2 regions of the Pseudoalteromonas sp. SR43-7 genome follow, and region 2 is predicted to be linked to the other one. Evidence: predicted binding sites of a transcription regulator. Region 2 holds the regulator's gene; the other holds the start of a gene.
What was found. Region 2 encodes NrdR, which represses ribonucleotide reductase genes. Its sites were predicted from a motif close to AAACACNANATNTNGTGTTT; they were not measured.
Positions count from the first base shown of each region.

Region 1: a site for NrdR is predicted at 2,004-2,023, ahead of nrdA (class 1a ribonucleoside-diphosphate reductase subunit alpha). Genes of this name have one in related genera too.

Region 1 covers NZ_JACJDY010000021.1:8,655-13,113, forward strand. The annotation lists gene nrdA (class 1a ribonucleoside-diphosphate reductase subunit alpha) at 1-1,884, opposite strand, end outside; gene H5087_RS15310 (HAD family hydrolase) at 2,293-2,973, opposite strand; gene ubiG (bifunctional 2-polyprenyl-6-hydroxyphenol methylase/3-demethylubiquinol 3-O-methyltransferase UbiG) at 2,973-3,683, opposite strand; gene gyrA (DNA topoisomerase (ATP-hydrolyzing) subunit A) at 3,860-4,459, shown strand, end outside.
Region 2 covers NZ_JACJDY010000025.1:9,713-14,171, reverse strand. The annotation lists gene thrC (threonine synthase) at 1-909, shown strand, start outside; gene glyA (serine hydroxymethyltransferase) at 1,181-2,437, shown strand; gene nrdR (transcriptional regulator NrdR) at 2,542-2,991, shown strand; gene ribD (bifunctional diaminohydroxyphosphoribosylaminopyrimidine deaminase/5-amino-6-(5-phosphoribosylamino)uracil reductase RibD) at 3,158-4,291, shown strand; gene H5087_RS16750 (riboflavin synthase) at 4,308-4,459, shown strand, end outside.

The DNA.
Region 1 (4,459 bases), on a different contig from region 2:
GATTTGCGACGATGTTTCTGATGGCATTAATGCACTTAGTGTTGAGTTACGCATACCGTGCTCTTTAATACTTGCACGTAGTGTATCCCAATCAAGATGAAGTGGCTCATCACAAATTTTATCTAAATCACGTTTGTACGTATCTGTTGGCATAATACCTTGTGAATACGTTGTTTCGTTAAACTTAGGACATGCGCCACGTTCTTTAGCAAGCTCGTTTGATGCTTTCATCAAGTAATATTGAATAGCTTCAAAGGTTTTATGCGTTAATGCATTAGCGCTGCCATCAGAATAACGCTTACCGTTTTTAGCTAGGTAGTATGCGTAGTTAATTACGCCTATTCCTAGTGTACGACGACCCATAGTTGCATTTTTAGCAGCCGGTACAGGGTAGTCTTGGAAATCAAGTAAGTTATCAAGTGCGCGTACTGCAAGTTCAGCTAGCTCTTCAAGCTCATCAAGTGACTCTATTGCACCTAGGTTAAACGCAGAAAGTGTACAAAGGGCAATTTCGCCTTCTTCGTCATTCACGTTATTAAGTGGCTTAGTTGGCAATGCAATTTCTAAACATAAGTTAGATTGGCGAATTGGCGCAACTTTAGAAATAAATGGGCTGTGTGTATTACAGTGATCCACATTTTGTAAATAAATACGACCAGTACTTGCACGCTCTTGTGCAAACATAGAGAAAAGCTCAATGGCTTTAATGCGTTTTTTACGAATAGACTCGTCTTGTTCGTATTTAACGTAAAGTGCGTCAAACTCAGCTTGGTCTTCAAAAAATGCATCATAAAGGCCAGGCACATCTGATGGGCTAAATAATGTAATGTAGTCATCTTTAATTAAACGAGAGTACATTAGTTTATTAAACTGTACGCCGTAATCAAGGTGACGAACGCGGTTGTCGTCTACACCACGGTTATTTTTAAGTACAAGTAGGTTCTCTACTTCTAAATGCCAAAGCGGGTAGAATAATGTTGCTGCGCCGCCACGTACACCACCTTGTGAACAACTTTTAACCGCTGTTTGAAAGTGCTTATAAAAAGGGATACAACCTGTGTGATACGCTTCGCCGTTACGAATATGGCTACCTAGCGCACGAATTCGACCTGCATTAATACCAATTCCCGCACGTTGTGAAACGTATTTAACAATAGCTGACGACGTTGCATTGATTGAATCAAGGCTGTCGCCACATTCAATCAATACACACGAGCTAAACTGGCGAGTAGGCGTACGTACACCCGACATAATTGGCGTTGGTAGAGATATTTTAAATAAAGATACTGCATCGTAAAAACGTTTAATGTAATCAGTACGTGTTTCACGTGGGTAATCTGAAAATAAGCTTGCCGCAACTAAAATATATAAAAACTGTGCACTTTCGTATATTTCACCCGATACACGGTTTTGAACGAGGTACTTACCTTCAAGTTGCTTTACAGCAGCGTAGCTAAAGTTAAGATCGCGAGAATGATCAAGGTATGCATCAAGCTCATCTAACTCTTGCTCTGTGTAATCTACTAGTAAATGAGCATCGTAGCGTTTATCGCCAACCATTTTTGTTACGTGGTCAAATAAACGTGGTGGCTCAAATTGACCGTACGCTTTTTTACGTAAATGGAATACAGCTAAACGTGCAGCTAAGTATTGGTAATCAGGCGATTCTTTTGAAATCTGATCCGCTGCTGCTTTAATGATGGTTTCGTGAATGTCTTTAGTACGAATACCGTCGTAAAACTGAATGTGCGACTTTAATTCAACTTGCGAAACCGAAACGTTGTTTAAACCTTCGGCGGCCCACTCAATAACGCGATGGATCTTATCCAGATCAAGAGGCTCTTTACGCCCGTCACGTTTGCTTACAGATAACTGTTGGTTCATTTGCCTGTATTCCTTGGGAATTATGTATTTTGACCAATGCTTTATACCTCGCTGGGGCAAGGTATATACTCATTTATTATAAGTTTCGCCATATTTGCGAATTTAATTGAATAACATTTGGCCACAATATCTGGTGTTGTTCAATTTAGAGATCACAAGATAGTGTGGTCTGAGTTGTTTTGCAAGGGACATAATTGCCCCTATTTGTGGATAACTTCGGGATAACGTATTTGTGTTAGTAGATACTCACCTTCGAACAATCATTTAAGTTGAAATATGCAAAAATCAACTAATGATCTGCTAAATTTACGCATTTTAAAAATAAATTTTGACTGCTTTTTTTATCAGCAAGCTTTGTGTGAAAACTAACACAATCACAATATATAGTGTTTATTAATTAACATGGCACTATATATGGTTAAAACCATCAATTGGGCTTTGCCAGTTAAAATCAGCATTCCAGCTGTTGGCTTCATCAATACTTGGTATGTAACCCCAAAGTGCCGTTGCTGTGCGCATACCTGCGGCTTTGCCTGCTTGTATGTCTCGCTGTGCATCACCAATGTACAAACAGCGTTTTGGTTGCACTCCCATAAGCTTTGCACAGTGTAGCAGCGGTAAAGGGGATGGCTTAGCTTCAGCTAAGGTGTCGCCACTTATTACTACACTGGCATTTTTCAATGCGGGAATTGCTGCCACTAAAGGATCAGTTAAAAACCCTGGTTTGTTAGTCATGATCCCCCATTTGATCTTTTTCTGATCAAGGGCAATAAGCAACGATTCAACACCGCTGAAGCAATGTGTGTGATTTGCTATGTTTGCAGCGTATTCGTCAACTAATTGCTTAATAAGCTCGCTTTGAGGTTGTGTGTCCCATAACTCTTTAAAACCAGCCTCTAATAATGCGCCTGCGCCGTTAGATGCCGCAGGACGGTATACATCACTACTAACAGGCTCTATTTTATTATTAATGAGAACTGCATTTAAAGCCGCACCTAAATCTTCAGCGGTGTCGAGTAGAGTGCCGTCTAAATCAAATAAAAATGCATCGTACTCAATAAGGGGGAGGGGGGCTTGAGAGTTAGCCATTAAGCTAACTTCTCGAAGTACAGTATGTAATTTACGCTAACGTCACTATTGAGCGTATATTGCTTTGATAGTGGGTTATAAGAAAGGCCTGTACTTGCACGAACTTTTAAACCCGCTTGCTCTGCCCATGTAATAAGCTGTGCAGGTTTTATAAACTTTTTATGGTCGTGTGTACCTTCAGGCACCATTTTTAAAAGCTTTTCAGCACCAACAATAGCGTATAAATATGCTTTAGGTGTTTTGTTCAGGGTTGAAAAAAACACGTCTGCGCCTGGTTTGGCAAGTGCAGCTACGGCATGAATGATAGATGCTGGGTCGGGAACGTGCTCAAGCATTTCCATACAGGTTATTACATCAAAGCGCTCTGGGTGTTGCGATGCAAACTCTTCTGCTGGCACTTTTATGTAATCTACATTTACGCCAGTTTCTAAACTGTGCAACTTAGCAACAGTTAAAGGCTCTTGCCCCATATCGATGCCAGTTACTTTTGCGCCCATGCGCGCCATGCTTTGGCTTAAAATACCGCCACCACAGCCAACATCGAGTGTTTCTTTATCGAATAAGCCTTGCGTTTTGTTTGCTATAAAGTCTAAACGTAACGGGTTAATTTCGTGAAGAGGTTTGAATTCTCCGTCTAGGTCCCACCAACGCTCGGCGATGGCTTCAAATTTTGCTATTTCTGCGTGATCTACATTTTGATGTTCGGTCATAAAATACTTCCTCGTCAATCTGAGGCCATTATATAGGGCTAAATTGATAAATCGCAAAGTTTTGCGCCTGTAAATTAAAATTAATTGTGATAGCATGGCTGTTAGAAATAATAACAATACTCTTAATACCCAATACCGGGTTGTTGAGAGCTGATACTGAAGGAATGTGATATCAAATGACTGATCTCGCCAATGAAATTCTGCCAGTCAATATTGAAGACGAGTTAAAAAACTCCTACTTAGATTACGCAATGAGCGTAATTGTAGGACGTGCATTACCAGACGTACGTGACGGCTTAAAACCTGTTCATCGCCGCGTTTTGTTTGCAATGAACGAGCTTAGTAATGACTGGAACAAGCCTTACAAAAAATCGGCCCGTGTGGTCGGTGACGTAATCGGTAAATACCACCCACACGGCGACAGTGCAGTTTATGACACGATAGTTCGTATGGCTCAGCCATTCTCACTGCGTTATATGCTAGTAGATGGCCAAGGTAACTTCGGTTCGGTTGATGGTGATTCAGCAGCGGCAATGCGTTATACAGAAGTACGTATGGCTAAAATGTCGCATGAGTTATTAGCCGATCTTGAAAAAGAAACGGTTGATTTCGTTCCTAACTACGATGGCACTGAGTTCATCCCTGATGTTTTACCAACGAAAGTTCCTAATTTATTAGTGAATGGTTCGTCAGGTATTGCAGTAGGTATGGCTACAAATATACCACCACATAACTTAACTGAAGTTGTAAATGGTTGTTTGGCACTTATTCAAAAT
Region 2 (4,459 bases):
ACTATTTTAACTGCAACATCGGGCGATACTGGTGCAGCCGTTGCGCATGCTTTTTATAACAAGCCGAATATCGATGTTGTCATCTTATATCCTAAAGGCAAAATTTCACTTGCTCAGCAAAAGCTATTTACTACGTTAGGTAACAATATTCATTGTTACGCAGTTGATGGCAGTTTTGATGATTGCCAAGAGCTGGTTAAAAATGCCTTTTTAGATGAAGAAGTTAAATCAACACTTGGGCTTAATTCTGCTAATTCAATTAATATTAGCCGTTTAGTTGCTCAGGTTTGTTATTACTTTGAGGCCATTGCACAACTACCAAAAGAAAAACGCGCAACAGCGCATATATCAGTGCCAAGTGGCAACTTTGGTAATGTATGTGCTGCAATGATTGGTGCGGTTATTGGCTTACCTGTAGGTAAATTAAGTGCAACAACCAACCAAAATGATACTGTGCCGCGCTTTATGCTTGATAAAACCTGGACGCCAAACGCAACACTTGAGTCGCTTTCAAATGCAATGGATGTAAGTAAGCCAAACAACTGGCCGCGTGTGCAAACAATGTTAGATAATAACTGGTTTAGCTACGATAACTTTTATTCAACTAGCGTAAACGAGCAAGACACGCAATCGGTGATGAAAAAAATTCAACAAACGGGTTATGTTGCAGAGCCTCACACTGCTATTGCGTACCAAGGTCTTGTTGAAAATCGAGCGCCAGGGGCCGCGGGTATCTTTTTAGCCACCGCTCACCCTGCTAAGTTTAAAGAAAGCGTAGAGGGTATTTTAAATATTGAATTAGGTATGCCAAAACCACTTAGCGACGCACTAGCAAAACCATGCCTAGCAAGCGATATAAAGGCCGATTACGACGCATTACGTAGAGAAATACTTGCTAAACTTGGCTAAGTTAATTAATTGAAAAAAAGGTGGTTAAGCCGCCTTTTTTTATAACTTTAGGCTATTAAAGCTAGTGAATTGCATTTACTAATTAAATGTAGGAAATAGCATTCATTTAAAATCGTTATGGTTTTATAAGAAAATATCATCTTAAAAAGTCTGTGAAATAGTTTCAATCCCTGTTTAAATATCCTCAACTTAAGAGCGTAGGCAAAGAGTCGTTTAAAGCGTACAATAAAGCCTCTAAAAAACACCATACACGTTGCCCTAGGAGACCCCAATGTTAGAACGTAGCATGAATATTTCGGATTTTGATCCAGAGTTATTTGACGCGATAAACAAAGAAACTGCTCGCCAAGAAGAGCACATTGAACTAATCGCTTCAGAAAACTACTGTAGCCCACGCGTACTAGAAGCGCAGGGTTCACAGCTTACAAATAAATACGCAGAAGGTTACCCTGGCAAACGTTATTATGGCGGTTGTGAGCACGTTGATGTTGTTGAGCAATTAGCAATTGACCGTGCTAACGAGTTATTTGGTTCTGACTACGCAAACGTACAACCACATGCTGGTTCGCAAGCTAATGCTGCTGTTTTTCTAGCGCTATTAGAAGCAGGCGACACTGTACTTGGTATGAGCTTAGCTCATGGTGGTCACTTAACTCACGGATCACACGTAAGCTTCTCTGGTAAGCTTTACAATGCAATTCAATACGGACTAGATGAAACAACGGGCGAAATTGATTACGCACAGGTTGAAGCACTAGCACTTGAGCATAAACCAAAAATGATTATTGGTGGTTTCTCAGCGTACTCAGGTATTGTTGATTGGGCTAAATTCCGTGAAATTGCTGACAAAGTAGGTGCTTACCTGTTTGTTGATATGGCTCACGTTGCAGGTTTAATTGCGGCAGGCGTTTACCCAAGCCCAGTTCCTCATGCACATGTTGTAACTACAACTACTCATAAAACACTTGCTGGTCCTCGTGGTGGTTTAATTATCTCTGCATGTGGCGACGAAGCTATCTACAAAAAGCTTAACAGCGCAGTTTTCCCTGGTGGCCAAGGTGGTCCTTTATGTCATGTTATTGCAGCAAAAGCAGTGGCATTTAAAGAAGCGCTTCAACCAGAATTTAAAGTATACCAAACACAAGTTGTTAAAAACGCAAAAGCAATGGTTGCTGTAATGCAAGAGCGCGGCTACAAAATCGTATCTGACAAAACTGAAAACCACTTATTCCTACTCGATCTAATCGATAAAGATATTACTGGTAAAGATGCAGACGCAGCCCTTGGTAACGCTAACATCACAGTTAATAAAAACTCAGTGCCAAACGATCCACGCTCACCATTTGTAACATCTGGTTTGCGTATTGGTTCTCCTGCAATCACTCGTCGTGGTTTCAAAGAAGAAGAATCAAAAGAGCTTGCTGGCTGGATTTGTGACGTACTAGATAACATCACTGATGAATCTGTACAGGCGCAAGTTAAAGAAAAAGTTAAAGCAATTTGTGCAAAATTACCTGTTTACGCTTAATTTTATAAGCAACAGTAATTTAGATCACAACTGTTTAGTTTTTTGCTAAGATAAAAGGCCGCTATTTAGCGGTCTTTTTTGTTTTAAAACGGAAGTACCGAGCTATGCATTGCCCATTTTGTACCGCAAAAGATACTAAAGTTATTGATTCTCGCCTAGTCGGCGGAGGCCACCAAGTTCGCAGGCGCCGTGAGTGCAACGACTGCCACGAGCGCTTTACTACATTTGAAGGCGCTGAACTGGTTATGCCTCGTGTTATTAAACAAGACGGCAGCCGCGAACCATTTAACGAAGATAAATTATTAAATGGCTTAAATCGCGCACTCGAAAAACGTCCAGTGAGCACAGAGCAAGTAGATGAAGTGGTGAATATAATAAAATCACAACTACGCGCAACGGGTGAGCGAGAAATTTCAAGCCATTTGGTGGGTGAGTGCATTATGGAAGCCCTCAAAAAGCTCGATAAAGTAGCGTACGTAAGATTTGCCTCTGTTTATCGATCGTTTGAAGATATACGCGAATTTGGCGAAGAAATTGCCCGTTTAGGGGAGTAATACCAATTTTATTAAAAATATGATCATTATATCGCATTAAATAGCGCACTCACTGCGTTAAAAATTATTCATATAGAACAACTATATGTCATAATTTTCGCCTTGTTATTGCGCTATCTTCTTAGCGCTATAATGGACCACTTATTTAACGCAATTGGTATAATAAATGCTTAACCAAACTACTTTTACCGAACATGATGAAATGTATATGGCACGCGCCATAGAACTTGCCAAAAAAGGGCGATTTACTACCACACCTAACCCTAATGTTGGCTGTGTATTAGTTAAAAATAATCAAATAATTGGTGAGGGTTTTCATCAATTAGCAGGTCAAGGCCATGCTGAAGTAAATGCACTGGCTGTCGCTGGAAAAAATGCACAAGGTGCAACGGCTTATGTAACGCTTGAACCGTGTAGTCATTATGGCCGTACGCCACCGTGCGCCGAAGGCTTAAAAGCTGCCGGTGTGGTAAAAGTAATTGCTGCTATGGTTGATACAAATCCACAAGTTGCTGGTAAAGGCCTTAAAATACTGAGCGACGCGGGTATTGACGTTGCTTACGGGTTACTCGGATCACAAGCTCGCGCACTTAACGTTGGCTTTTTTAAGCGTATGGAGCAAGGCCTACCTTATGTGATTTGCAAAATGGCAGCGAGTATTGATGGTAAAACAGCGCTTAAAAATGGGCAAAGTAAGTGGATCACAAGCTCTGCTGCTCGACAAGACGTACAATTATACCGAGCGAAAAGCTGCGCTATTTTAACCGGTGCCGATACAGTGTTAGTCGATGATGCTAAACTTAATGTGCGACTAAGTGAGCTGCCTTGCACACTGCCTACTGATTTGCCGCTTCGCCAGCCCGTGCGTGTTATAATTGACTCTCAAAACCGTTTAACACCTGACCTTGCTTTATTTGAAATCCAAAGTGATGTAATAATATTTACGACTAAGGTTGATAAATCATTGCAATGGCCGCATTTTGTAAAGCATATTGAAGTCAGTGAAAGTAACGGTAAAGTTGATTTACAAGCCGTTTTAGAAAAACTTGGGCAACTGCAGTTTAATAATGTTTGGCTTGAAGCTGGCGCAACACTTGCTGGTAAAATGACAGAGCTTAATTTAGTTGACGAGTTTGTTTTTTATTTAGCGCCTAAACTAATGGGCCATGATGCAAAAAGTTTAGTTAATTTTCCTGAATTGACGAGTATGCAAAACACCGTTGATTTAACATTTAATGAATGTGCGCGCATTGGTGACGATTTACGTATCACCGCGTCAAAACTCATTAAAATCACTTAATAAAAAGAGTAGTGCTATGTTTACTGGGATAATAGAAGCCACAGGCAAAATTGCTTTATTACAAAAAAAACAAGGCGACTTAGCCATTCGTATCCAAAGTGCTGATCTTGATATGACAGACGTAAAGTTAGGTGACAGCATTGCAACTAATGGTGTTTGCTTAACTGT